Regions from separate parts of the Marinobacter shengliensis genome, predicted to be linked through region 3. Evidence: predicted binding sites of a transcription regulator. Region 3 holds the regulator's gene; each other region holds the start of a gene.
What was found. The regulator sigma-54, encoded in region 3, starts transcription at its own class of promoters, with help from an activator protein. The targets are predictions, from matches to a motif close to ANTGGCATNNANNTTGCTNT.

Region 1: a site for sigma-54 is predicted at 7,576-7,595, ahead of flgB (flagellar basal body rod protein FlgB). Genes of this name have one in related genera too.
Region 2: a site for sigma-54 is predicted at 4,316-4,335, ahead of QUE75_RS09285 (PEP-CTERM sorting domain-containing protein). Genes of this name have one in related genera too.

What each region holds. Positions count from the first base shown of each region.
Region 1 covers NZ_AP028062.1:2,455,663-2,465,441, reverse strand. The annotation lists gene QUE75_RS11305 (HD-GYP domain-containing protein) at 41-1,300, shown strand; gene QUE75_RS11300 (organic solvent ABC transporter permease) at 1,290-2,408, opposite strand; gene QUE75_RS11295 (ABC transporter ATP-binding protein) at 2,663-3,613, shown strand; gene QUE75_RS11290 (ABC transporter permease) at 3,610-4,383, shown strand; gene queF (NADPH-dependent 7-cyano-7-deazaguanine reductase QueF) at 4,402-5,220, shown strand; gene QUE75_RS11280 (adenylate/guanylate cyclase domain-containing protein) at 5,221-6,633, opposite strand; gene QUE75_RS11275 (nitroreductase family protein) at 6,856-7,431, shown strand; gene flgB (flagellar basal body rod protein FlgB) at 7,666-8,064, shown strand; gene flgC (flagellar basal body rod protein FlgC) at 8,097-8,549, shown strand; gene QUE75_RS11260 (flagellar hook assembly protein FlgD) at 8,567-9,244, shown strand; gene QUE75_RS11255 (flagellar hook protein FlgE) at 9,273-9,779, shown strand, end outside.
Region 2 covers NZ_AP028062.1:2,009,996-2,019,774, reverse strand. The annotation lists gene QUE75_RS09295 (tetratricopeptide repeat protein) at 1-2,155, shown strand, start outside; gene QUE75_RS09290 (PA14 domain-containing protein) at 2,276-4,240, shown strand; gene QUE75_RS09285 (PEP-CTERM sorting domain-containing protein) at 4,386-5,063, shown strand; gene QUE75_RS09280 (glycosyltransferase) at 5,131-6,216, shown strand; gene QUE75_RS09275 (exosortase/archaeosortase family protein) at 6,149-7,699, opposite strand; gene QUE75_RS09270 (GNAT family N-acetyltransferase) at 7,712-8,734, opposite strand; gene QUE75_RS09265 (glycosyltransferase) at 8,830-9,729, opposite strand.
Region 3 covers NZ_AP028062.1:2,971,189-2,980,967, reverse strand. The annotation lists gene QUE75_RS13640 (YhdP family phospholipid transporter) at 1-1,307, shown strand, start outside; gene QUE75_RS13635 (carbon-nitrogen hydrolase family protein) at 1,320-2,144, shown strand; gene yjgA (ribosome biogenesis factor YjgA) at 2,171-2,707, opposite strand; gene mgtE (magnesium transporter) at 2,718-4,079, opposite strand; gene QUE75_RS13620 (HPr family phosphocarrier protein) at 4,174-4,443, opposite strand; gene rapZ (RNase adapter RapZ) at 4,450-5,334, opposite strand; gene ptsN (PTS IIA-like nitrogen regulatory protein PtsN) at 5,375-5,842, opposite strand; gene hpf (ribosome hibernation promoting factor) at 5,941-6,243, opposite strand; gene QUE75_RS13600 (RNA polymerase factor sigma-54) at 6,318-7,853, opposite strand; gene lptB (LPS export ABC transporter ATP-binding protein) at 8,037-8,762, opposite strand; gene lptA (lipopolysaccharide transport periplasmic protein LptA) at 8,770-9,306, opposite strand; gene lptC (LPS export ABC transporter periplasmic protein LptC) at 9,290-9,779, opposite strand, start outside.

The sequences.
Region 1 (9,779 bases), 520 kb from region 3:
CCAGCAGAAGAAAATCGCGGTTCATGATCTGGAGGTCGGCATGTTCGTGTCTGACCTGGATCGGCCGTGGCATCAGACCCCGTTCCCCATTCAGGGCTTCTATATCCGCTCCCAGAACGACATTCGGGCGCTGGTTTCCCACTGCAAGTGGGTGATGGTCGATGTGGCTGAGAGCCGGGATTCTGCCGCCCTGAGTAAAGAGACCGGAAAATCCTTCCGTAAGGCGTCCACCAGCCGTACCAACGGCCGGGAGGAGCTGCAACTGGCTCCGTTGAGTATTCGTGAGCCAGTCATCTACCAGACCGCCACCACGCTCAAGAGAGAAGTAAAGGCTTCCCGCCGTTTGCTGGCGGATGCCGAGAAAGCGCTTAAGGAGACATTCGCGACAGCCCAATCTGGCCAGATGCCGGATCTTCGGCCGGCTGCCGAGGTCGCCCGTAAAATGGTGGCAAGTGTTGCCCGCCAGCCGGATGCGCTGTTGTGGCTGAGCCGCACCCGACAGTATGACGATTACATCTATCGCCATGCGATCAATACCGCCGTTTGGGCGTTGGTCTGTGGTCGTCAGCTTGGTCTGAATGAGGGCCTGCTGAACCATCTTGGCACCGGTTGTTTGCTGTCTCAGGTGGGCAAGACCGAGCTGCCGAAAGACCTGCTGATGCGCGAGCATCAACTCGGGCCGGAAGAATACGCGGAGTATCGTAGCTACGTTACCCGGGGCGTGAAACTGCTTGAACACGCCGGCTTGTCACGTGCGGTGATGAGTGTGGTGCAGGGGCATCGGGAACGTCACAACGGTTCCGGTTTCCCGCAGGGGATCCGTGGCGACCGTATTCCGCTGCTGGCCAAGGTGGCTGGCATCGCTGAGTTTTTTGAATCGATGACGGCACCCCGTGATGATCAGCAGCCCTTGACCCCCGCTAAAGCGGTTTCCCTGCTGTACGACATGCGCAATATCGAATTCCAGGAGGACCTGGTTGAGGCCTTTATTCAGGCCATTGGTATCTACCCGACCGGTTCACTGGTGGAGCTGTCCGACGGCCAGCGGGGTGTTGTGGTTTCCCACTCGCCAGAGCGTCGTCTATGGCCCCGGGTGATGGTGATGCAAGGCCCGGATTGCCAGCCCCTGAAAACCGCCAGGATTATTGATCTGGCGAAATTCAACCAATCCCGTCCGGCCTCTGAAGCGGTGACTGTAAGGGACTGCCTGCCCCACGGAACAGAGGGATTGGACCCAGCCCTTTACGATGTTACCGGTGGCGAATTCCGGTGGTCGCTGAACAGTCTGATCAATCGATAACAACCCGCAATTGTTTGCGTACCCAGCGGTAGGTGTTGCCTGGTCTGAAGTTGATCAGCAGCTCCGATTCTCCGCCACTGGGCCCGGCCACAAAGTAGTCTACGTCTGCGTCTTGCCAGCTCCAGGAGTGGACAACGACATCCTGCTCCCGTTTGCTGATTGCCTCCAACTGAGCTAGTTCTGGCTCCCCACCGATCTTGCGGATTGCAACCGTCTTGATTTCGGTGTCGCTGGCGGCATGGTTGGCTTTATGGTCTGCCAGGTAATAGCGGCGCCCGATTTCCCGGGTGATGGCATTCAGCTCCCGGCGTAGATAGGTTCTGGCCCGTTCGTTGTCTGCATCTTCCAGGGTCCGTACGGCCTGGAGAATCCGGTTACGCAGGTTTTCCAGGTCTTCCCGATAGTCGGTATCTGGATCAATGTCGTCGTCGTTTTCCGGCCGTGGCGGTGCGTTGTTGATGTCGTCGTCTGTGGGTGGGGCGGAGCAAAGCTCGTCGTCCTCCGGGTAGAAGCAGATCTGCGCCAGTAGTTGATTGGCGGGTGAGTCTTCTGCGGTGAACTCCGCCTGGTTGACGTTAAAATTCAGGGCGTTGGGCAGGTCCGGGTTGTCCAGGGCGGCGTTTAACTGGTCGACGACTCTTGTGCGTATATCAATGCCTGAGCCTTCAGGTACATTCTCTGTCCAGTTCAGGGCCATCAGAAACCGCGTCATGTTCAGCAGGGTGATGTTGTTGAGCTGCTGTTGTTCGCTGATGGTGTGATCCCGAAGTTCCTCGTCATTCACGCCGGGGGTGTTGAGGGCGTCCCGGGTCTCTGGCAGAAATTCGAGAAAGGTTACGTATTCCCGTGCCGGAACGTCAGAGACAATGGGCAGATTGCCAACATTGAACGACAGGGTTTCGCCGGGATAGTAGCGGAAACGGCCCTGATCGTCCGTTGTACCGGCCTGGCTGGCGGTTTGGTAAACGAGACCACTAACCCCCAGGAAGTGCACACGCCCGGTACTGGTGTCGTCTGAGCCGGAACTGCCACCGCTGTCCAGGCAACCTGCCAGAACAAATGCAGCGGAAAAAGGTAAGAGCAGGCGGGTGAGGTGAACGAATCTCATAGTGTGTCGTACAATCCCTTCGCGTTGGCCTGGCGCATCCGGTGCCGGGTGTCAGGCTTTTTGTAAGTTGTTGTAACAGCATTATAGGGAGGGCGGCAGAGGTATATCGGGAAACCTGTCGCAGTTTCTGCGTTTGCCGGTGGTCTGCCTGGTTGTGCTCACCCCCCTTGATTTTCGTCAGATCGCCACAATCACCTAGCTCTCTACCTATTTGCCGGTTTCGGCACACGTTCCTCTCAGATAACGGTTTGGTTATGACCTACGCATTGGAAATTGAAGGGCTGGTCAAAAGCTACAGCAGTGGCTTTCAGGCGCTTAAGGGGATTGATCTTCGGGTACAGGAAGGCGATTTTTTCGCACTTCTGGGCCCGAATGGTGCTGGAAAATCCACCACCCTGGGCATTGTGTCTTCGTTGGTGAACAAATCCGGTGGGCGGGTGAAGGTGTTCGGCCATGACATCGATACCGAACTGTCCGCCGCGAAGCTGAACCTTGGAGTGGTGCCACAGGAGTTCAATTTCAACCAGTTTGAAAAGGTCTTCGACATAGTCACCACCCAGGCCGGTTACTACGGCATTCCACTCAAGCAGGCCAGGATCTCGGCGGAGAAGTACCTCCGGAAACTGGGCTTGTGGGACAAGCGCGACACCCCGTCGCGGATGCTGTCTGGCGGTATGAAGCGGCGGCTGATGATTGCCCGTGCGCTGGTGCATGAACCACGCCTGCTGATTCTCGATGAGCCCACCGCCGGCGTTGATATCGAACTGCGCCGTTCTATGTGGCAGTTCCTGGAAGAAATGAACCGCCAGGGCACCACGATCATTCTGACCACTCATTATCTTGAAGAAGCCGAGGCGCTTTGCCGCAATATTGCGATCATTGACCACGGGGAGATTATCCGGCACACCAGCAAGCGCGAGCTGCTTAAACAGCTGAGTGTGGAAACATTCGTGCTGGATCTCGAGCAGCCCGTTGATGCCGCCCCGGAGCTCGAAGGCTTTCATTGCGAACTCAACGACGACGGGGCACTGGAGGCCGAGGTGGCCAAAGGGCAGGGCCTGAACGCCCTCTTTGTTGAGCTGGAAAAGCAGGGCATCAAGGCAATCAGCATGCGCACCAAAGCCAACCGGCTGGAAGAGCTGTTCGTGCGCATGGTGGAAGATAACGCCCGTGAGACCAACCGGCAGGCGGAGGTGACGGCGTGACCTTGCATGCTTTGTGGACCGCATTCTGTACCATTGTACTTCGAGAGATTCGCCGGTTTACCCGGATATGGCCCCAGACTCTGTTGCCGCCTGCGGTCACCATGACGCTGTATTTTATTATCTTCGGCAACCTGATCGGCTCGCGCATTGGTGAAATGGGTGGGTTTGACTATATGCAGTTCATTGTGCCGGGGCTGATCATGATGGCGGTGATCACCAACTCCTACGCCAACGTGGTGTCATCGTTTTTTTCCATGAAGTTTCAGCGCAGCATTGAGGAGCTTCTGGTGTCGCCGGTTCCCAACTGGACTATCCTGGCCGGTTACGTGGCGGGCGGTATGGCCCGGGGGCTGAGTATTGGCCTGGTGGTTACCTTGCTGTCTCTTGTCTTCACCCGGTTATCGATTCACAGCCTGCCCATGGTGGTGGTGACGGTATTCCTGACATCGGCGTTGTTTTCCCTGGGTGGCTTTATCAATGCCATGCTGGCAACCAAGTTTGATGATATTTCCATTGTGCCCACGTTTGTGCTGACACCACTGACATACCTTGGTGGGGTGTTCTACAGCATCGATATGTTGCCGGGGTTCTGGCAGGGCGTGTCGATGGCCAACCCTATACTCTATATGGTGAATGGTTTCCGCTTCGGCATACTGGGTGTTTCAGACGTTAATCCGTTTGTCTCCCTTGGTATGATTCTGGTTTTCATTGTCCTTTTGGCGACCATTGCACTGCGTATGCTTGCCCGGGGCAAGGGTATCCGCCACTGACAGGTTTCAGGAAAAACTATGGCTTTGCACAATGCGCCGCTGGGTAAGTCCAGCGACTATCCGGATCAGTACGATCCGTCCCTGTTGTTCCCGGTTGCCCGTGAGGAAAACCGCCGCCGTATCGGGCTGGAGGATGGCCGCTGGCCATGGTTTGGTGAGGACCTCTGGCAGGCGTGGGAGATATCCTGGTTGCGCCCGGGCGGCGTGCCAGCGGTTGCCTGGGGGGAGATCCGTTTTCCGGCGGCGTCGCCGTCGATTATCGAAAGCAAATCCCTGAAGCTCTACCTGAATTCCCTGAACCAGGCGGTGTTCTCATCGGCGGATCAGGTTGCCGAGACCATTACCGCAGACCTGTCCAGTGCCTGTGGTGCCGCCGTGACTGTGCGGCTGTTCAGTGTCGACGAATCCGCGCCTGCGGAAGGTCGGCCGCAGGGCTATGAGCTGATTGATGACGAGCCGGTAGACGATGTGGTTTACGAATACTCTGCAGATTCACTCAGCGCTGGCGAGGAAGTGGTCAGCGAACAGCTGTGTTCCCACCTGCTGAAAAGCAATTGCCCGGTCACTGGTCAGCCTGACTGGGCCAGCGTGTTCGTTCGTTATACCGGCCCGAAGATAGACCGTGCGGGTTTGCTGCGTTACGTGGTCAGTTTCCGCCAGAAGCAGGATTTCCATGAGCACTGTGTGGAAACCGTGTTTACGGATTTGATGGCCCGGTGCCAGCCAACGGAATTGATGGTTTGTGCCCGGTACACGCGGCGTGGAGGGCTGGATATCAACCCGTGGCGCAGTACCCGTGCAGAGGGTGATGCCGGACCGAGGTTGGTCCGGCAGTAGTTAGTCGGCGTCGTCTTCCAGGGCGGCGAGTACGTCTCTGCGTTCCCTTTCGGTGATCTTGTCGGAGTCCAGGTACATGGCAAAGCCGCTGTGTTCATGCTCGAGGAAGCTACGGTTCGGGCCCATATCCCGGCGGAAGTCCACCACTTCGTAAATGGGCACCGGCTTGCCGAAGCCCTTCACGGTGATCTCGCCTTTGTCCCGGCACATGATGCGATCTTTGATCAGAGAGAAGGTCTCGTAGGACACCAGAATCTCGCCAGGTTCTGCGAGGCTTTCCAGCCGGCTGGCCAGGTTCACCTCCTTGCCGATAATGGTGTAGTCCATCCGGTTTTCGGCGCCGAAGTTGCCCACCGTGGTGTATCCGGTGCTGATACCCATACGGATCTCAAGCGGGGTTTTGATACCCTGGCTTCGCCATTTCTGGCGCATGATCTTCATATGCTTGCGCATATCGATAGCCATCGACACACAGGCGAAAGCATCTTCTCGCTGGCCGCGGCTGGTCGGGTCGCCAAAGAAGATCATGATGGAATCGCCAACGAATTTATCGATGGTGCCGCCGTATCGGAGAGCGACTTCTGACATTTCATTGAAGTAGTGATTGAGCAGTTCGGTCAGGGCTTCGGGTTCCATTTCTTCAGACAGTTCGGTGAAGCCCTTGATGTCGGAGAAGAACACGGCCAGTTTTTTGCGCTGGGTTTCCAGGCGAACGTCACGCTCGCCGGTAAAAATGGATTGCCAGACCTGCGGGGACAGGTATTTGGATAGCTTGTGGGAGAGTGCGATGGACTGTTCGCGCTGGTTCTGGATCTGGGTTTTTGCCAGCAGTAGCGTGCGGGCCTGCTGGTGGGAGTAGTAGGCGGTTACGCAGATATAGACGCCGGTAGAGGCCAGGGCCAGGATGCTGGTCAGCAGTGGCGATTGCAGGCTGTCGGCAACGCCAAAGGTAGCTGCAGACGCCGCAAGTGAGGCGAGCATGAGTACGGTGCCGAACAGCCACTGGCGGATACCGCCCACAATCAGGCAACTGAACATCAGCATTAACAATATGGACACCGAGGGAATGGCAATCAGGCCGATAAGTCCGATGAAGGTGCCACCAATAACGCAGTCGAGAAACAGCATCTTCTGCCGGATTCGTGGTGAGCGGCGAAGAAACGTACGCCTGGTCAGCAAATGGGCGATGTGCGGCCAGGTAAGTGCGCCGGCCACAAACCACAGCAACCATTGCTGAAACACGCCCTGGAGGATTCCGGCGACAATAATCGCGGCCGTTGCGGTGTAGGCGATGATTCGGCCGTTATAATCCGGCATGGGCGGAATGGCCACGGTGTGGTCGTGGATGTCCGCGGAAGCGAGTTTACCCGCGCTGCTGGCGACATTGCGCAAATCGGCCTGTGCGCTCATCATGTCAGAACCGAGTCTTCCCGGTGGCAGGAATACAGGGCCCTGCAGTTGCGAAAAGCTTGTTGGTCACTCATTGTATGCCGCCGAACACGTTATCGTTGTTGGTGGTTATTTTTCTATGTGTAGTTACTACTAAAGGTTAACAGTATTACGTATAACCCACAATTCGCTGAGGCATCTTTGCCCTTAGGGCAACAGATACAGCCATCTTGACTGTGAGCCAGTATGACGTCTGTAACCCGATTTTTACTCAAAAGAGCATCCGAACCCCGATTAGAAGACCCGGCACCGCCGCGGAGTATAGTTGATGTGGCCCTTCAGTGTGCCGCCAGGGCACCGGACCATGCCTTACTGAGGCCATGGCGCTATCTTGTGGTGGAAGGGGATGCCCGGCAGGCCCTGGGAGACCTGTTCGCCAAGGCATGTCCTGATAGCGCCAGTGAGCAGGAAATCGAGAAAGCCCGGCGGGCGCCGCTGCGGGCACCGATGGTGATCGTAGGAATCGCAACGCCCAAATCCCACCCGAAAGTGCCGGAGGTCGAACAGCTTATGTCTGCCGCATCGGGCATGAGCTTTCTCGGCCTTGCCCTGCAGGATGCTGGTTTTGGCGTGATGTGGCGCACCGGGGGTGTGGCCTACCATCCCGATGTGCTTGAAGGTTTGGGTTTAGAGCCCGGGGAAACGGTCGTCGGCTTCCTGTATGCCGGTACGGTGTCGGTTGAGAAACCTTCAGTGCCACGCCCGGCTACCGGGGATTTTGTAAAGGTCTGGCGTGGGCCCGGGCGCCAGGAAAGTTGGTGAGCTTCCCGCTGATGTTTTGATAGCGGCAATCCGTTTAACCGCCAAGGGAAATGGTTTGCCGCCTTTGCTCTGAACCCTTCTCCGTTGCCGCTCAAAATCTGATCGCATCCCTCTAGAAGCCCTGGCGCCCAAGCACTCTTGAAAACTGGCACCACCTTTGCTTTGACTCTTCCAGAACGCAAATCCGGCAAGCCGCCGTTCAAGCGGTGCCGGTGCAGAATTCCGGAGGCAGTCATGGCAATTACATTTGATAAGGCATTGGGTATTCACGAGCACGCACTTCAGGCCCGGGTGCAGCGTGCGGAAGTACTCGCCAACAACCTGGCCAATGCCGATACCCCGGGCTACAAGGCACGGGATATCGATTTCAGGGCGATGATGCAGAAAGCCCAGGAGTCGGTCAGTGGTCTGCAAATGGCGACCACTCACCATGGCCACATGGACACCTCCAGCCCCGGCAGTGACGGCGAGTTGCTTTACCGCAATCCGCACCAGCCGTCTGTCGATGGTAATACCGTGGATGCCCAGGAAGAGCAGAGCCGCTTCATGCGCAATGCCATGGACTACCAGGCCAGCTTCCAGTTTCTGAGCAGCAAGTTTTCCGGATTGACCAAAGCCCTGAAGGGTGAGTAAGCCGCAGTCATTTACGATTTGAGGAGATTGCCATGTCACTGGGCAACATTTTTGACATCGCCGGTTCCGGCATGACCGCACAATCCCTGCGGCTGAATACCACGGCTTCCAACATTGCGAACGCCGAGACTGCCAGTTCCAGCACCGAGAATGCCTACAGGGCACGCAAACCAGTCTTCGCCGCTATTCAGCAGGCCATGCTGAACCCGGATCAAAAGCAGGGCTTCGGCACCAGCCTGGACGACGGCCCCGGTGCCGGTGTACGGGTTGAGGGAATCCTGGAGAGCGATGCAGAGTTGCAGATGCGCTACGAGCCCAACCATCCCGCTGCCAATGAAGACGGTTACGTGTTCTACCCGAATGTGAATGTGGTTGAGGAAATGGCAGACATGATGTCTTCCTCCCGCAGCTTCCAGATGAATGTGGACGTCATGAACACTGCCAAGTCCATGATGCAACGAATCCTGACGCTGGGTCAGCAGTAAATAGTGAGGAGTGAGTCATGAGTGCAGTGAATTCCGCATCGGCCTCAGACGTACTGAGCCAGTATCAGATCAAGCAGGACGACAAAGCCCGTGGCGGCAGCGAACTTGGCAAAGATGCTTTCATGGAGCTGATGCTTGCCCAGTTGAAGAACCAGAACCCGCTTGACCCTCAGGACAACGGTGATTTCATCGCTCAGCTGGCGCAGTTCAGCTCTCTGGAAGAAATGCAGAACCTGTCGAGTACCGTTGAGGATGTGGCCGGACAGTTCCGTTCCAGCCAGGCGCTGCAGGCGTCTGCAATGGTTGGCAAGACCGTTCTTGCTCCTTCCAATGTGGGAATTTTGGGTAATGATGGCGAGATTACCGGAACCATCGAAGTGCCAGCATCTACCGGTGGGCTGCGCTTGTCGGTAATGAACCAGAGTGGTGAGCTGGTTCGCCAGATTGATATGGGCAGTAGCCAGGCCGGTGTGGTGTCGTTCCGTTGGGATGGCGAGGACGGCAACGGCAATCCTTTGCCGCCTGGACCGTACCAGATTGTCGCGCAGGGCTCTTATCCGTCCGGTCCTGAACAGCTCGGCACCATGGTTAGCGCCAATGTGGACAGTGTGTCCCTGGGTAAGGGCGGTTCCATTACCCTCAATCTTGCCGGTATGGGTTCCATTGCCCTGTCCGACGTCAAACAAATTAACTGATCCGGTGTCAGACCAGGAGGTATAAGTCATGGCATTTAACACAGGTTTGAGCGGCCTTCGGGCAGCTTCGGTCGATCTGGATGTCACCGGCAACAACATTGCCAACGCCAGCACGGTGGGCTTCAAAGGCAGCAAGGTACAGTTCGGTGATTTGTACGCCAGCGGCTTTCTGAGTGGCGGCACTAACCCGATCGGTGATGGTGTGCGCGTTCAGGACGTCAAGCAGTCCTTTGGCCAGGGCAACATCAGCTTTACCGATAATGGCCTGGACATGGCCATCAGTGGTGATGGTTTCTTTATCCTGAATAACAATGGCGAGATTCGCTACTCTCGGGCTGGCCAGTTTGGAATCGATAAAGACGGTTTTGTGACCAATAACCAGAACATGCGGGTTCAGGGTTTTACTGCAGATAACGACGGCAACCTGTCCGGTATTCGGGGTGATCTGCAGATTGAAACGGATAACCTGGCGCCACGCCGTACCACCAATTTGCGATCCGATCTGAACCTGGACTCCCGGCAATCTGTGCTGGAA
Region 2 (9,779 bases), 960 kb from region 3:
CGCCGCCGTCGGGTTATCCAGAATCGCCGCCGCCCGGGGCGACATTGCCAAAGCCCGCGAACTGCTCAGCCAGGCAGAAACCATTGATTCTGACCATGAAGACATCTGGCTACGGAAAGCACAGCTCGCCCACTCACAGGAACAATGGGCCGAGGCAGAGCAAAACTATATCCGCGCACTGGAAACTATTGGCCAGTACGACGTGATGACTTACCGAAAGTACCAGACCATCTCAGCTCTGGTAACGGTTCTTCGCCAGCAAGGCAAGTCGGCAGAAGCCTTTGTTTATGAGGAAATCCTTGCCAAGTCCGGGCCCGGAACCATCAAGAGTAACCTTGAGGCTGCAGCCGCCGCCTATAACGATGGAGATCTCGATACCGCTGCTCGCTTTTTACAGGAAGTGCTGAACCAGGCGCCCGGGCACCAGCAAAGTGCCCTGATGCTGGGCGTTATCCGATTCCGCCAGGGCCGTACTGAAGAAGCTGCCAGCCTGCTGGAACCCCTTGCAGAGATGAACGATACCGACGGTGTTCGCAAGCTTCTGGCCGCAACCAGAATCTCCATGCGAGACCCCCAGGGCGCCAAAACGCTGCTTGACGACCTCAAGGATCGCGACAGCGACCCGCAGACTCTGGCCCTGGTTGGCATCGCTTCTCTCGCCAGCGGTGACGACCAGAGTGGCCGCCAGCTCATCAACAGGGCCCTCGAACTGCAACCGGATAACCACAATCTTCGGCTGCGCTACGCCACCTACCTTGCCCAGCGCGAGGACTACGAGGCCGCCATCCGCCAGGCGCGCCAGATTCCAGCAGAGGCTCCTGAATCGACCCAGGCCACGATACTAGTGAGCCAGGCGCAGATGGCCTCGGGCAACCCCGACGCCGCACATAAGGCCTTGGACGACCTGCTACGCAAAGAGCCGGCCAACGTGGCCGCTTTGATTGCAAAAGGCAACCTGGCCGGCAATACCGGGAACATGGACAACGCCCGGAAGTTCTTCGAGCAGGCACACAAAGCGGCACCCGACAACCCGACGCCTCTGGTAGGGCTCGGTAATCTGGCCCGGTTGCGCGAGGACAATGAAACCGCTCGAAAACTCTATACTCAAGCGGTAAGGCTGGCACCAGACAACCGCGGAGCGCTGCAAGCAATTGCCAACCTCCTGCCCAGAGACGACCTAACCGCATTGATGCGAAGCATACGCGAGGATAATCCGGAAGCCGCAGGGCCACGTCTGATTCTTCTTGAGACAGCGCTTATCGAGAACAACACCTCTGAAGCCGACGAGCTTACCGCCCAACTGATGGAGCGGCAGCAAGCGGATGTGCCTCCGCCCACCGAACCACTGGTCGCCACCGTTTATGAAGGTATCGCGACGCAAATGGTACAGCGCGGACAAACCGAACGGGCACTGCAGATTCTCAATCGGGGCCGCACCCTGTTTCCGGAAAATGAAGACATGGCCCTGAAAGTGGCCTCTATCGAATTCCGTAATGGCAATACCGCTGCCGCCAGGGACGCCCTGAGGGACGCAAAACAACACAACCCCGAATCCCCAGGCCCGTATCAGCTGGAAGCCAGCTATTACGAGAGCCAGGGAGAACACCAACAAGCCGCCGAGCTCTATCAGCTCGCACTCACCAAACGAAACACCCCAGAGCTGCAAGTTGCCCGAGCCAGAGCACTCAGTAATGCCGGCCAACCCACCGCGGCCCTGGAGTTTCTTGAACAGGCCATGGAGCAGTTCCCGAACAACACCAGAATCATGCTCAGCCTGGCCATGGCACATCAGCAGACTGGCCAACAAGACAAAGCCAAGGCGAGTTACGAACAGCTGGTATCACTCAGCCCGACCAATGCAGTAGCCCTTAACAACCTGGCATGGTTGTATTACGAAGCGGGTGATAATCGGGCCTTGGACACCGCCAGGAAAGCCTACGAATTGGTCCCCGACAGCGCAGCGGTGGTGGATACCTATGGCTGGATACTGTTTGAATCCGGTGAGCACCAACAAAGCCTTGTCGTACTTGAGAAAGCGCACGAGCTGGACCCAGGCTCCCGCGAAATTGCCATGCATCTGGTGGAGGCCTACAGGGCAGTCGGCAGGGATGACGACGCCAGGCGGATTCTGACCGAGCTGGATAACGAAGCCTGACAGAGGTTAACGCTATAAGCGCGGTAGGCAGATAGCGAAACGTTCCTAAGACTCGGTGGCAGCCCTAACGCACTGCAACAATACTTTACACAATGTATCGTTGCGCAAGGAAGGTGAGTTATGGCTGCCAAGAAGATTCTCGGCCTCGGCGTGGTGGTGGTTTTTCTCGGTGGTTGCCAGAGTTGGCAGTACCGGGACATTGAAAAGTTACCACCCACTGCTGCCATTCCCGAAGTCAGCGAACCGGGAAAAGTCGACGTCTGGTACTTTGATGGCATATCCGGCAACAACGTTCAAAGCCTGATAGACGCCGAGAAATTCCCGGACTCACCTGACGAAATTACAGAACTCAACCAGTTAAGGCGCGCAGCCAACCGGGCCAACAATTACGGCACCTTGATTCGTGGCTATTTAGAACCTCCCGCAACGGGTGAATACACCTTCTACATTGCAGGTGACGACGAAACTCAACTCTGGCTCTCCCCTTCACAGTCTCCGGAAGATATCGTTCGAATCGCCTCAACCATGGCGACCCCGCTCGATAATTTCACCCGCTACAGCTCGCAAACCTCAGGCATTCATTACCTTGAAGCCGGACAAAAATACTATTTCGAGCTGAGGCACAAAGAAGGCGGCTGGGATGACCACTTTACCGTGGCCTGGTCCGGACCCGGGCTGAATCAACAGGTGATCGATGGCCCTTTCCTGCACAGTTTTGCGCAGACAACCCCGGGCACCCAACCGGAACTGACCACCGAAGAAGCCTATGAACTCGGCTACCGTATCGGATTTTTCGATGGTGAAAAGGGCTTGTCGTATAACGCCCAATATCCACCGCTGGATGAAGATGGTGATGGCCTCTACGACAACTGGGAAATCTATTACGGCCTGGACCCGACAGACCCAACGGATGCGATGTCAGACACCGACGGAGACCTGCTTACAGCACTGGATGAATTCTGGGCGCGCACAGACCCCAACCTTGCAGATACCGACGGTGATGGTATCCCCGATGGTTACGAATACGCTTATGGCCTTGATCCCACAGACCCAACCGATGCCTCGCGAGACCTGGATGGAGACGGATACTCTGTACTCGAGGAATACCTTGCGGGCACAAACCCACTGGATCCTGAGGATTTCCCTGCGCCTGAAGCAACCTACCAGCCAGGATACGTTGGCCAGTATTTCACAGGCGTAAACTTTGACAGCTTTGTTTACACTCAGCGAGACACCGCCATTAATTTCAATTGGGGAAGTGGCAGTCCGTCTGCCAATATGCCCAATAATAATTTCAGTATTCGGTGGCAGGGCTGGTTTACTCCGCCGCACGCGGAAGGCACGCGCGAATACACGTTTGCCACAAGAACAGATGATGGTGTTCGCCTGTTCCTTGATGGCAATCTGGTTATCAATCAGTGGAAAAACCAATCCGCCACCACCTTTACCAGTACAGCCAGCCTTCCGGCCGAGATACCCGTAGCGGTTACTATGGAATATTTCGAATCAGGATGGGACGCCTCTGCGAGCCTGGTGATATCCGATACAGCCACCGGGCAAAGTCTTAACCCGGAAAACGTGGTGCAAACCCTATCTCTTGATAGCCCGACCAGCGACAGTTCACTCAACGACGGCATAGACGACCTGTACAAGCTCCGATACGGTTTACCGCTGCTGCAACCTGTCGCCGATCAAGTCTTTAATGACAGCGGTATTACCGTGTTGCAGGCTTACCAGTCAGGACTTCACCCGTACACACTTGAGACCGTATCTGAACCGGATGCGCCGGTAACCAGCGAACCATCGGACAATGGCGCCAGCGCGGGCAGCGTCACACTTTCCTGGACCCCGCCCCTTACACGCGTAGACGGCAGCAGTATCTCACTCAGCGAAATCTCCGGGTATTTGATCAACTACGGCCAAGCGCCAACAAACATGCCCCAGATCCTGGAGGTTCCAGCGGGCACAACTGAAGCAAGGATAGAAGGGCTCTCCTCGGGAGATTGGTACTTCACTATAAGGGTGATTGACACCAACGGTCTGAGTAGCGAACCGTCAGATCCAGTTCAGTACAGTGTGCAGTAAAAGAGAGATCGTCGAATTAATTTACATCGCCCAGACTAAAGAAAGAATTAATGCCTTAAAATCAATGAGTTGAAATCTGGCACGCTATCTGCTTTGGTTAAAGGGTGTTGTAAAAATTCGACCACTCACTGGAGGAGTGACTCAAATGAACAAACTTACACAAGGCATCGCACTGGCAGCCGTAGTTGGTTTTTCCGGTTTCGCACAGGCAGCCTACATTGACGCCGTTGCCAACGGAAATGCCCCCGGCGCAGCCGCCGAGCAAACCGTACCCGGCGATAACGATTACGCAACCCGCGTTGCCGGCACCTGGACTGCTGACGCCCCGCTATACAGCGTTGGTGACTCAGTGCTGTTCGGGCACAACCTGACCTCAACCTCAGCAGATCCATTCAAGCTGACCTTTACCTATCTGGGTAAAGAAGCTTCCGATAACAACAAGTTTTACTGGGGCGACACGCTGGTATTTGATACCAACAGCACACCAGATGACACTTTCAGCACCGTATTCTACGGCGGCCTGGGAGCCCTTCTGGACTTCAAATTCACTATTCAGACTGGCATGGATATTGTGAACGACGCCAACAATGGTGGCCAGTTCAGAACCGCCAGCCCGAGTTCCAGCACCAACTTCAACCTGTTCTTTGTTGAAGAGGATTACTTCATCATCAGCCTGGACGATGGCTACGCTGGCGATGATAACCATGACGACATGGTTATTGCCGTTCGTGCATCCAAAGTCCCTGAGCCTGGCACCCTGGCTCTGTTGGGCCTCGGCCTGGCCGGTATCGCAGTGCGTATGAAGGGCCGTAAAAAAGCCTGACATGCAACTCTGTGCTACGCTTTAAAGCCCTGCCTTTGCAGGGCTTTTCTCTTTCTGGTGGTGACCCATGGACATCCTCATCGTATACGCTAGCAGTGGACGCGGGTTAGCAAAGGATGCTGACATTCTCCAGTCGGCGATAACATCCATGGGCCATGATTGTCAGGTAGAACATTTGCCACCAACACCGGAATGGCAAAGTCGGCTATCCCACTACCGGTATCGACTGCTAAGCCGATATCTGCCAAGTAGTGTCGGCAATCTTTACTACACCACTCGCGCAGCCATCGCGAGAACACCGCCACGTCAGGCCAGAGCGGATCTGGTCATCCACCTGGAAAACATCAGGCTATCTTATCTCAACCGCGGCAAATCCCACTGGTTGATACCCAATCAGGAATGGTTTATTGAGTCACGCCTGCCTTATCTTCGGTTTATCGACCGTATTCAATGCAAAACCAAGCACGCTGTTGGCATCTTCTCCCAGTTCCATTCGAAATCAACCTATCTTGGTTTTACCGGAGCCGCGAAGTCAAACGCGCCGGACCCCGCAGAAAAGGACCTAAACCTGGCAATACACATTGCTGGAAACAGCCAGTTCAGAGGAACAGGCGTGGTTCTGGACTGTTGGTTACAACACCCGGAGTGGCCGAGAATAATGGTGGTGAGCCAACACCTTAATCCCGCCGACTACTCTTGCTCAAATATCGAGATCGCGAGCAATCTAACGGATCAGGAAATTGAAGCACTATGGCAAAAGGCAAGCTTCGCCATCTTACCCTCTGAGGTCGAAGGTTACGGGCAGGTGTTGGCTGAAGCGCTGGCAAACGGATGCGTAACGGTCACTACGGATGCCCCACCGATGAATGAACTGGTTGAAGAGTGTCGCGGCTATCTTGCAGAGCCAGAGGAAAACCAGCCTTTCCGGCTGGGCACCCGGTTCAAGGTTTCAAAACGCAGCCTGGAGAAGGTCATAGACAAGGCGCTCAGCGAATCGCCAGAGCACCTGGATCGCATAGCCCACAATGCCACCCAGTGGTATGCTTTGAATCACCAAGCGTTCCTGAGCCGTCTCACGAAGGCCGTCAACGAACTGGCCGAACAACCTCAAGATCAATCCGGGCGAGCGCCTCAGGGAAAGCCCGTTCGATAAAACCCGTCAATGCCTCTTCAGCATTGCAGTTCTCACAACTAATCGCAGTAATCAGCAGACTGGCATCATCACGGTGGTTGAAAAAACCTGACACCTGCGCCAGCTTGGCCCGCCACTGATCAGTTTCCCACTGGCCCTGTACGAGGTAGGTGTAGCCCAGATGTATCCTCTGGCCTGTCATGCGGTTGCGTAAGGTAATACCCTGCACCGGCAGGTTCTGAGAGTTTGGAACATTAAAAAAGTGCTCGGGCGTCCAAACCTCCCGATCATACAAGCGATTACTGTACTGGATCAGCTCTGCTCTGTGCCGCTGGAATTCATAGGTGAAGACCCCAAAATAATACGTCACTTCAGCACCCTGCCCTGCCCGGACCTCTTCCCGGTCGAACAGTGTTTGAACATACACACGGTCCGGGTTGCGTATCTGAGGTCTCCAGCCCGCCAGTTGCGCCCCGAATACGGGCCCATAATGTTCACTCAGGTCCAGGGCCAACGCCGCCGGTTGAGAACTGACGGCCGACGTCCGCTCTGGCAGCGCAATCCAGGTGGAAAGCCCTGCAATCATGATGACCACAACCGCAATGGCCGGATTTCCGCTAGGATACATGCTTTCCGGCTCTCTAGCCTTTTGTTGCGCAATCGCCAAATCGTCTTTGATTTCGAGACGTCGTGCTATGAAGTAGAGCGGCACCAGGGTACCGGCAAACACCCACCAACCGAAGTTGTCGTGATCATCGATCAGGCTGGACTGCATGTTCGTCTCATAACCCAGATAGATAATAACGAATACGCGAATCCAATTCGCAACCAGCGCAAACGCGACCCCGAGGCAGAACAAGGTGACGCGCGACCTCAGGCGGGAAAGATACATCTCTCCGTAAATCAGTACGAGCGCCTGCCCAACCAGCAGATAACGCAGGCCGGAACACCCATGCGCGACCTCAAAGGTGCCTACGCCAATCAGGTAAACAAAGACCCCTTCAACCTCAAACTCAATGCTCGCAAAACCAAGAAGGAACTGATTAACAGCGACCGTGATTAACTGGAGCGTCCAGGAAAGGAAGTCCCAGACCGGAACGGTCAGGAACAGGAGCCCAAGGGGCACCAGAAACCACCGTACCTGGCGCCACCCCATCAATACCGCGAAGGCGCTGAGTAACATGGGCACCATAACCAGTTGCTGTAACGCCTGAAGGCGAATCAATCCACCCAGCCAGTACACCACAAAGCACGCCGTGAGCGGCACCAGCCAAAAAGGATAAAAGCCGGCTTTAACCGGATGGATCACTGCTGCCCGGGCAACCAGAAACAACGAAACCGAGGCCAACAAAAATCCGTGAGAGTAGGACTCATCCAGTTTAAGCCAGCGCGACACAATCCCTTCAATCGTCGGGAAGGTAACCAGAACAATAAGGCAGAAGGTCGCCAGAAAGGGCCAGAGTTGCCTGACTACCTGCGGACTCGGAATCCATTCCCTGCTCATCACTACACCTGCCTAAAGACGAAAAAATCGATTGACGGAAGACACAAGTTGTTGGGGCAAACAGGCCCGGGCACCATACGCCAGTTTTAACACCGGGGAACGAACATACTCCACTGTGGTAAAAACCACCTGCTCGCCCTGAAAACGGCTTTTGTAAAACGTATTCTTGCCAGAACCGGCAAGTAAATCGTATCCAATCACGGTGTCATCATTGAATGCAGCTTCGATGGCGTAGCCTAAATGCAGGGTGCCTAGCGAAAGCTTTGGGTGAAAACTCTCCATAAAGCCCGCCTGCAGATTGTATACACGATTGCCTGCCTGAACATCGTAAAGGACTGAGACTACCTGCCCCCTGGCCTTCAGCGCCGAAAGCCTGGCTGATTGGCCATCACCCAACCGGCTGAGGAAAGCCAGATGAAAGCGCACCGCGTGCCTGTCAAAACAAGGCTTGCCCCAACGCTCAAGATGAAACTGGTTCAACTCCTGTAAAAAGCTCTCAGGCTCATCCCAGGGAACATATTCACCTGCAACTTCGCTTTCGAACACCGCTCGGCGGTTGAACGCCTTCAGGCGGGTGTTCTTTCCCAGCCTTTCCAGCCAGCGCCTGTAGCCAGATTCAACTGGAACCAGGACCCCTTCCGCTTCACTTCTGACCAGCCGGGCTATACCCATACTCTCTGACAAGGCCGGCTCCAGAAGCTTCATGGATCTGGGCGAAGCATCCGCCACAATCATCTCGTCCCAGACGAACCCTGCCAGATAATCTGTAAGCTGTGACATAACCGGTTGTTGATAGCGGCGATCAACAATTAGCCCAACGTATTCCGTCCGAACCGTCGGCCCTAGCTTCCAGGCGTTACCAATCACATGCAGACGGCGTACCCGCCAGCCCACAGGAGTTCTGACAGACTTCAGATACAATGGAGCAAGACCTACAAGTTCGTTGCACTGGTCGTAGACTCCTAGCAACAGAAGTTCCAGCTCCAATTCCCGGTTCCACGTCTCCCACCACGAAACCTGCCAGGCCCAGCTCATAAACAAAGGATCTGCATCACTGTGCTTGAGCAGTTCTACCCAGTTGTCCTCAAGGCTCAGAAAATCCGCCTCAGAGAGCCTGCGAACCGTAAAACTCACGTTCGCCTCACAGACACGGGGCTAATCAGAGTCTTCATGGCCAAACGCCAAGGGCCAGACCACAGGGGATCGTTTGCCAAGGACTTTCCAAGATCAACCAAAGCAGTTCGGTAACGACCTTGAGAAAGCTCGTAGCGTCCCTTGCGGACAAAAAACCGACTCATCCCATGGCGGGCTTCACCACGGCTCAACGCCTCAGGAAACGCCCCCAGAAAGTTCCGAATGATCTGCTCATTAGCCATGAGACGGCTATCCTTGTCGCTGGAAATCTGATTCTCCATCACCCGGTAATAACCCAGAATTTCAGGTAGATACAGGAACTGGTAGCGCGTTGAAAAACGTAACCAAAGACCATAGTCTTCGGCCAATCGATCGGCGTTATCAAAACCGCCCATTTCTTCGAAGCATCGCCTGCGAGTCATGGTGGTATTCATGCTGATAAAATTATCATGGATGAGATGGGAGGTAATCCGACCGGAATAGCGCTTCATTCGGTTAACGCCCTGCTCCTTACCGTCTTCATCTATCAGAATGAAATCCCCATAGACGATATCCGCTTCAGGGCTTTCCTCAAAGGCTTGAAGACTCTTATTCAACTTGGTTGTACACCAGGCATTATCTGAATCCAGAAAACAAATATAGTCACCTTTTGCGGCTTCGATGCCTCGATTTCGCGCAACGCTTTGACCTTGATTTTCCTGTTTAAAGTATCTGACTCGCGAGTCTGGGGTATACCGCTCCATTACTTCAGAAGTATTGTCTGTCGAGCCATCGTCAATCACGATCAACTCGAATTCCGGCATAGTTTGACCTAGAACACTTTCTACCGCGATAGGCAGATAATCTGCTCGATTGAAAGTCGGTGTAATGATTGATACCAAAGGCTTTGAATACATGATTGACCTACCTCCGTGTGGTTCAGACCAATATCATTGGAGCAGAGCGA
Region 3 (9,779 bases):
GCGTGGCGGATGAGCGCGCTTCCCGGATAACGGTAACCTCCGATTTTCAAGGCCTGTCACTGGACTGGCCGCAGCCTTTGGGTAAGGGAGCGTCGGATCTGGCCCGGTTGCAGGCGCTGATAGACCCTACGGACACTGAGGGTGTCCGTGTGACGGGGGACTGGCAGGACCGGTTGGCCTTTGATCTGCTGTGGAAACCGTCAGGCTTTGAACTGGGACTGCGTGAACTGAACCTGGCGGGGCACAGTCTCAGGAATATACAGATCGATGCGCTGGATCTGGGAGATCGTTGGGTGTTCAACACGGAATCTGATCGGGTTCAGGGCAGGGTGATGGTGCCCACGCAGGGAACGATTGAAGCCGATCTGCAACGACTCAGTCTGATGCGCTCAGATACCGGGGGTGAAGACCAGGAGGACCGGCAGATATTGACCCTGGAGGAGCAACTGGAAGCGTTTCGAGCTCTGGACGTGGGGAGCTGGCCCGATATTGATGTGACCATCGCGGACCTCAGGCTGGGCGATGAGTCTGCCGGCCGCTGGCAGTTCGCCATGCGGCCGCAGCCGTTCCGCCTGAACATCGAGGAAATTGAAGGGCAACTGGAGACGCTGGCGCTCACTGGCAGAATGAGTTGGAGTGTGGTTGATGATCGCGAAACCAGCCGATTTGTCGGAACCCTTTCAGGCGGCCGCCTCCGGGAGCTGGAGGCACTGACCGGTGCGCCGATTCCAATGAATAATGAGCAGACCCAGGTTGACCTGGATCTGGACTGGCCCGGCCGACCGGATGAATTTGCCCTGAAGCAGCTCAGTGGCCAGGTCAGTGTCCGTCTGGATGACGGCGTCATTTTGGAGCAAAGTGGCTCAGCCCAGTTGTTCAGAATTTTCAACCTGCTCAACACCGACACGCTCTGGCGCCGGCTGCGCCTGGACTTCTCGGATCTTTATGAGCGGGGCATTGCGTTTGATGCCATTTCCGGCAAGGCTGTCATCGTAAACGGGCTGGTAACCCTCGACCCAGAGCTGCAACTGGTGGGGCCTTCCGGGGCTTTCAAGATGAGTGGATCCACCAATATGGCCGATGAGAGCCTGGATATGCGGTTGGTGCTGGTGCTTCCGGTTACCCAGAACCTGCCCCTGGCTGCCATACTGATGGGAGCGAGCGCCCCCATTGGCGGCGCACTCTTTGTACTGGACAAAATTCTGGGTGACCCGTTAAGCAAGTTGACCAGCGCCACTTACAGTGTCACCGGTAGCTGGAGCGAGCCCAAAGTGGAACTACGTCGGGTTTTCGATACGGGTGAGTAGAGGAGTCGGAGCATGACCCAAGTTGCAGCGATTCAGATGGTCAGCAGTCACAACCTGGCCGGTAACCTGGCCGAGGCCGAGGCGCTGTTGCGTGATGCTGCCGCCCAAGGCGCGAAAGTGGCAGTATTACCTGAGAATTTTGCGGTTCTGGCCACCGCTCAGATGCGTGAGTGCGGTCGGCAGGAAAGTGGCGGTGAATCGGTGATCCGCCGCTTTCTTTCAGAGCAGGCCAAGAGGCTGGGGCTATGGATCGTAGGTGGTTCCATGCCTCTGGCAACACGACCCGATGGCTCTGATGTTCCCGACAGGGTGCGTGCAAGCTGCATTGTTTACAACGATCAGGGCGAGGAAGTTGCCCGTTACGACAAAATTCACCTGTTTGACGCCATGGTTGAGGATTCCCATGGCCAATACCGGGAGTCGGATACCTTCGAGCCAGGTGACCAGGTGGTTGCCGTGGATACTCCCGCCGGCCGGCTGGGGATAGCAGTGTGCTACGACTTGCGGTTTCCTGAACTGTTCAGGGCGCTGCGAGAACAGGGTGCCGAGTGGGTGTGCCTGCCCAGCGCCTTTACCTGGCAAACTGGAGACGCCCATTGGCACCCACTGATTCGAGCCAGGGCCATCGAGAACCAGGTTTGGGTGGTTGCCCCCGGCCAGGGGGGGCAAAACAGTGAGCGACGCAAGACTTATGGCCACAGTTTGATCTGTGACCCCTGGGGCGGGGTGGTGACGGAACTGGATGAGGGCCCAGGCCTGGTTGTGGCAGACCTGGATATGGAAAAACTGAACCAGGTTCGGGCCAGAATGCCGGTCTGGGAGCACCGCCGCCTTTAACGTAGAACTCCGCTCAGCGGGTTGCTTTACTGCTCTGCGTCATCAATCCACTCCCGGAGGGCCCGGAACAGTTTACGGGCCTGACCGGTATTCTTCTGTTTCTCCACTTCCTTGCGGGCATTGCGAACCAGGTTGCGCAGGTGCTGCACGTCTGCCGCCGGGCAATAATCGATGAACTCCCCCACCACCTTGTCGCCTTCGGAGATCATCCTGTCGCGCCAGCGCTCGGCCAGGTGATGCCGGCGGGTGTGCTCCTCACTGCCGGCATTGAATGCGCCAATGGCACGAGCCAGTGCTTCCGGGTCATCCTCCTGCCGGATGATCTTGCCAATGTATTGCAGGTGTCGGCGGCGTGCTTCGCGCTGATTAATACGCCGTGATTCCACGATGGCAGCCTTCAGGGTGTCGCTGATGTCCAGTGACGCCAATTGCTCGTCATTGAGATCCAGCATCTGTTTACCCAGGTCCTGGAGCGCGTGCATTTCCCGCTTGATCTGGGATTTGCTCGGGCCGAAATCTTCTTCGAGCTCCTCGTGGTGCGGGTGGTTGTCGGATTGACTCATGGTTGGCTCCTCAAGCGTAAAAATAGGTGGCGAGCCCCAGGAAGGAAAGGAAGCCCACGACGTCGGTGGTGGTGAGCAGGATCACGCCCCCGGCCAGTGCCGGGTCTATATTCAGTCGTTTCAGTGTTAACGGCAGCAGGGTGCCGACGATTGAGGCGATGGTCAGGTTGATGACCAGCGCCATAGCAATCACCAGGCCAATGGTTGGGTCTCTGAACCACACCATGGCCGCTGCAGACACCACCAGTGCAAACAGAAACCCGTTCAGCGTTGTTGCCAGAAACTCCCGGTTCAGCAGCCATTTCACGTTGTCATTGCTGACCTGGCCCACGGCCATGCCACGAATCATCAGCGTCAGCGTTTGGCTGCCGGCGATGCCGCCCATGCTGGCGACGATTGGCATGAGTACGGCCAGTGCGACCACCTGTTGAATGGTTTCCTCGAACATACCGATCACAGAGGCTGAGGTAAACGCGGTCACTACGTTGATTCCGAGCCAGACGGCTCGCCGGCGCGTGGTTTTGATCACTGGTGCGAACGTGTCTTCGTCTTCGTCCAGACCGGCCATGCTCATCAGCGAGTGATCAGCGTCTTCCCGGATAACGTCGACCACGTCATCGATGGTGATCCGGCCCAGAAGCTTATTGTCGTCACCAACAACCGGCGCAGAAATCAGGTCGTAGCGCTCGAACAGGGTGGCGACCTTGGTGTCGGACAGGGTGACCGGAATCGGCTCGATATCGGTGTCCATCACCTCACGAACCGTGGATGCGGGGTTGGATACCAGCATTCGGGTGATGGGCAGCATGCCAATGAATTCGTCCCGCCGGCTGACCACAATCAGGCTGTCGGTCATGGGGGGAAGGTTGCGGTGGCGGCGCAGGTACCGCAGTACCACGTCAATACTGATATCTGGGCGCACCGTAATGGTGTCCGTATTCATTAGGCCGCCGGCAGTGTCCTCGGGGTAGGAGAGTACTTCCTCTACCCGCTGCCGGTCTTGCTCGTCCATGGTGTCCAGGACCTCCTGGATCACCGTGTCTGGCAACTGCTGGAGCAGGTCGGCCAGGTCGTCGGATTCAAAATCCTCAATGATATCTGCAAGTTCCTGGGCGTTCAGCTGGCTCAGGAAGTAGGCCCGGATGTCGTCACCGAGATATTGGAGTACTTCCCCTTCCAGTTGCTTATCGACCAGATTCCACAGCAGGGCGCGTTGGCGGGGAGGGGAAGATTCCAGCAGGTGTGCGATATCGCTGGGGCTCAGGCCGCCATTGAGGATTCGGGCAACCTGCTTGAGCGCACCACTGTCCAGGGCCTCACTGAGGGAGCGAAGGCGCTGGCGGGCCTGACTTTTTTCCAGAATATCGGTCATGAAACCACCTGCGATCAGAAAACCGTCGCATTATAGCGGAGTTAGCGCCGTCAGGTGAGAAAGGATTGTAGGTGAATGACGAACCAGGGTGTGCTTAACCCCCCTCGCCGAAATAATCACCGATCAGTTCTACGAGTGCCTCGATGGCTTCCTGCTCATCAGGGCCGTCGGCGACCAGTTCAATATCCGTGCCCTGGCTGGCAGCCAGCATCATCACCTGCATGATGTTCTTGGCATCCACGTCCCGGCCCTTGCCGCGTATCCGCACCTGGCTGTCAAAGCCGGAGGCGGTGGCCACCAGCTTGGCGGTGGCGCGGGCATGCAAGCCCAGTTTATTGATGATGGTGACGGGGCGGCAGATCATGTTGGATCAGATCTCCCCTCGGGCCTGGAGGTGGGGGAGTTCAGTATGACGAACCTGCACGTTGTTGTATCGGGTGCGGAAGTGCTGGCCCAATTGCTCGCAGACATAGACGGAACGATGCTGGCCACCGGTACAGCCAATAGAAATGGTCATGTAGCTGCGGTTGCTGTCGGCGAACGAGGGTAGCCAGGTATCCAGGAAGCGGATCAGGTCGTCCACCATTTGCCTGGTGAGAGGTTCCCGCTCGAGAAACTCGATAACCGGCTGATCGGTACCGACGTATTTGCGCAGGCTGGTGTCCCAGTATGGGTTGGGCAGGCAGCGCACATCGAAGACGTAATCGGAATCGACCGGTACGCCATGCTTGAAACCGAATGACTGGAACAGTAGTGCAAGCTCCTGATCCTTACGACCGACCACTCGCTGTTTGACCATGTCGCGCAGTTCATACATCGACATGCCGGTGGTGTTGATGTAAAGGTCTGCCAGTTTTGACAGCGGTTCCAACAGTGCCTTTTCGTTGGTGATGGCTTCTCGGAGGGAAGTACGGTCATCGCTCAGCGGGTGCTTTCGGCGTGTGGCGTGGAACCGTTGCAGAAGGGACTGCTCATCGGCATCCAGAAAGATAATCTCGACAACGACTCCCGCATCGCGAAGCTGGCGATAGATCTGTTCGAAGTTGGCCAGTTCGGCAGACAGGTTGCGGGCGTCGATGCTGACGGCCATTTTCCGGAGCCGCCCCGGCGCTTCCTGTTGCGCCGCTTCCCGGGTCAGCGGGAACAGCAGTCCGATGGGAAGGTTATCGATGCAATAAAAACCCAGATCTTCGAGCACATGCAACGCGGTACTCTTACCGGACCCGGATCGGCCACTGACGATGATCAGTTTCATGATGGACGCTCCTGCCTGCTTCTGTTGGTGCTACTGCTTATCAGGATGCCGCGGTCATGCGCTGGTAAAGGGATGCTGCATCCTGGCACTGGCGAAGCTGTTCACAGAACCCGTTGTCGTTGAATTTCTCGGCCAACTGGCTTAGCAGCTCCAGATGTTCACTGGTGGCTTCTTTGGGCACGATCAAGGCAAACACCAGGTCGACCGGCTGATTGTCGATAGCATCGAAGTCGATGCTCTCTTCCAGCGTCATCAGCACGCCGATCACACGGTCCAGCCCTTCCAGGCGGCAATGGGGTATGGCAATACCCTGGCCGATACCGGTGCTGCCAAGCCGCTCGCGAGAAACCAGATTGCTGAAAATCTCGGTGTCGCTGAGGATTTCATCCTGATGATGAATATGCTCTGCGATGGTTTCCAGAACCCGCTTTTTACTGGAGGCTGGCACTCGGCACAGCGTCAGTTCGGGAGCCAGAATGTTGTCGATGGTCAGGGATGTATCGCTCATGGATCGACTGTGATTCCGTAAAAAAAAGGCTGCGGCCGGTATGCCCCGCCGCAGCTCGTATCATTGAAACACCCGGTACGGTGGCGCGATGAGCGCGCTCAGCCGTTGCCGTGCATCCGGTCTACGTTCTTTTCTTTGTGCTTGAGGATCTGGCGGTCCAGCTTGTCCACCAGCGAATCAATCGCGGCGTACATATCCTCACTCTCAGCCTTTGCGTGGATCTCGCCACCGATGACATGCAGGGTGGCTTCAGCCATCTGACGTACCTTCTCAACTTCCAGCGTCACCTGACAGTTACTGATGTGGTCAAAGTGACGCTCCAGCTTCTCGAACTTGGTGTTGACGTAATCCTTCAGTGCAGGGGTCAGTTCTACGTGATGGCCTGAAATGTTGAGTTGCATAGGCGTCTCCTGTTGTCATCATGCCGATGTTGCCACCGGGCTACGTGTCCGGTGCCTCATGCACCGGAAAAATGTTAAACCAGTCTCTTGCGCTCGTTTGAAGGAGGGATGTGCATGGCCTCCCGGTATTTGGCAACGGTGCGCCGGGCCACATTGATGCCCTGATCTCCAAGCATGGCTGCAATCTTGCTATCGCTCAACGGCTTTTTTGGAGTTTCTTCTGAAATCAGTTTCTTGATCATCGCACGAATAGCGGTGGAGGAACATTCTCCGCCCTCAGCGGTACTGACGTGGCTGGAGAAAAAGTACTTCAGCTCGAAAATGCCGCGGGGTGTGTGCATATACTTTTGAGTGGTGACCCGTGAAATGGTGGATTCGTGCATTTCCACGGCCTGTGCGATGTCCGAGAGGATCAGCGGTTTCATCGCTTCCTCCCCCTGGTCCAGGAAACCCTGTTGGTGCTCAACAATCCGGGTGGCGACTTTCAGCAGCGTTTCATTGCGGCTTTGCAGGCTTTTAATGAACCACTTGGCCTCCTGCAGTTGATCCCGCAGGTAGGTGTTATCAGCACTGCTATCGGCGCGACGGATCAGTGATGCGTAGCTGGCGTTGACCCGAATTCTCGGGGCGATCTCCGGATTGAGCTCAACACGCCACCGGCCCTCGTGTTTTCGGACGATGACGTCCGGTATCACGTAATCCGGCTCCGCTCGGTCTACCACATCACCCGGGCGAGGGTTGAGGCTGGTAATCAGGGCCAGAACCTCGCGCAACTGATCTTCTTTGAGTCTGCTGCGGCGCAGCAGTTGCGCGTAATCCCGGTTGCCCAGCAAATGCAGGAACTGGGTAACCACCAGGCGGGCCTGTCGAAGCCAGGGGGTATCTGGCGGCAACTGGTTGAGCTGAATCAGCAGGCATTCCTGCAGGTCCCGGGCGAACACGCCCGGCGGGTCGAAGTGTTGTAGCCGGTGCAGGACCGCCTCTACCTCGTCCAGTTCAAGGGGGTCTTCTTCAGTTTCGTCCTGCAGGCCGGAATGGATTTCCTCAATCGGTGAGGTCAGGTAACCGCGCTCATCCACAGCGTCCATCAGGGCGTGGGCGATTGCCTGGTCACGCTCGCTCATGGGGGTCAGGTTGAGCTGCCATTCCAGGTGGTCCTGGAGGGTCTCGGCCGGTGAATTGCGGGTTTCGAAATCCGACTCGTTCTCGTCATCCCCTTTGCTGGCTGGCGCCGGTGCAGACTGGTAGATATCGTCCCAGGCGGTGTCTACGGGCAGGTCGTCGGGGATGTTATCCGGGATGTCGTTTTCGGAAGCCCAGTCCGGGCCATTTTCGTTTTCATCCCAGTCAGAGGCAGCCTCAGTGGCTGGTTCATCGTGGTCGGAATCCCGGTCTTTATGTTCGTCCCGGGTATCGTCATCCGTATCGGGGGTGTCAGACTGATCGTCATCCTCGGAGGTTTCCAGCATGGGGTTGGATTCCAGTGCCTGCTGGATTTCCTGCTGGAGGTCGAGGGTGGAAAGCTGAAGCAGGCGAATGGCCTGTTGCAGCTGGGGCGTCATGGTCAGACTCTGGCCCATCTTAAGCTGTAATGAGGCTTTCATAACCATGGCTCAAGATCCATAAATCAAGGGTGTCCCGGTAGTGACGTTGCCTGCTGTCAGGCAAAAAAATTGTTATACGCTGGTTACTTGCCGCTCACTGGTATCAGTATAAGCAAGTTCTTTGCCGAGTTTACTTGCTACAGATCATCAAAACAATCAGACCTCGGTCGTCGAGGGGTTTTCTTCCGCTCACAGGTGGAACTCATCACCCAGGTAGACTTCCTTGACCTGTTGGTTGGCCAGGATGGCTTCCGCATTGCCGGAGGCGATGATATGGCCGCCGGAGACAATGTAGGCGTTTTCACAAATATCGAGGGTTTCCCGCACGTTGTGATCGGTGATCAGCACGCCAATGCCCTTGTCCCGCAAATGCCGAATGATGTGCTTGATGTCACTGACTGAAATCGGGTCTACCCCGGCGAAGGGCTCATCCAGCAGAATAAACGCAGGTTCCATGGCCAGCGCTCTGGCGATTTCGACGCGCCGCCGTTCACCACCGGACAGCGCCATACCCAGGCTGTCCCGGATATGGGTGATGTGAAATTCCTCGAGCAGTTCCTCAAGTTTGGCTTCCCGCTCCGGCCGTTTCATGCCTTTTCGGGTTTCCAGAATGGCCATGATGTTGTCGCGCACGGTTAGTTTGCGGAATACCGAGGCTTCCTGGGGCAGGTAGCCGATGCCTTTGCGTGCCCGGCCATGCATGGGCAGGGGCGTGATGTCCTGGCTGTCAATGGTGATTCGGCCGCGGTCGGAGGGTACAAGCCCGACAATCATGTAAAAACAGGTAGTTTTCCCTGCACCGTTGGGGCCGAGCAGGCCTACGATTTCTCCGGACCGGATTTCCAGAGACACATCCAGAACCACTTTTTTCTGTTTGTAGCTTTTTGCCAGGTTGCTGGCCCTGAGAACTGCCATCAGTAACCTATTCGTCTGTGGGGTTGCTGGAGCCGCGAGGCTGAATCACCATTTCCACCCGGCCAGAGCTTTCTTCCGAAGGCGTGCCGCCTTCTGCCGTGACCACCCTGCGCACGGTGTCGTATTGGATGACGTCGCCCCGGAACACATTGTTGCCTTGTTCAATCACTGCCTGGCGCTCGAACGTCAGCCGGTTTTCCGCCGCTGACCAGGTGATGGTCCGTGCCCGGGCGTCTGTCATGGCTTCACCTTCCCGTGCCGGCTGGCGATATCGGGCGGGTTCGCCGCTCGCCTCAATCCGGCTGAGACCTTCGGGGCTTCGGTACAGCACCACCCGCTCTGCGTTCAGCTGGGTGGCCCCCTGGACCAGTTCAACGTCACCGGTGTAGATGGCGGTCCCTTCGGTATCGTCCAGGCGGGCGGAATCAGCGCTGACCTTGATGGGGGTGTCGGAATCCAGATCAAACGCGGTTGCCGGGCTGGCCAGCATCAGTGCGGCCAGCATGACCGGCAGTCGGTGTGTGCGCTTACCTGATGGTTTCATATTGCCCTTCCACCCGGGAGTTGAGTTCCAGTATGCGTTCGTTTACCCAGGCTTTCATGCCATTGGCCTGGGTAACGCCGAACGGTTCGGTAATGGTGACCGGTTGATCGGTGTATACCGTGCCCTGGCGGTTATCCAGGGTCAGTGATTCGGTTTTCAGAGTGGCTTCAGAGTCGCCGGTTTGCCGGAGTACGACAACGTTGCCCGTCAAGGTCACCTGATCATCGTCTTGCCGGAGGCTACCTTCATCCGCTTCGATTATCCATGGTGGGGTGGCCTGTTCGCTGAAAATCCTGGCTCTTGGGGCATTCATGGTGGCGTAGTTGGTGTCTTCAAACTGCTCAATTCGGGGGCTGGATATCGACATCTTCAGGTTGCCGTGTTCGTCCCAGGTTGTGTAGCGGCCCTCGATGATAAAACTGTCGGGTTCCGACGGGCCCCTGAGTTCTGCGGCATCGCCCCGCACACTGTCA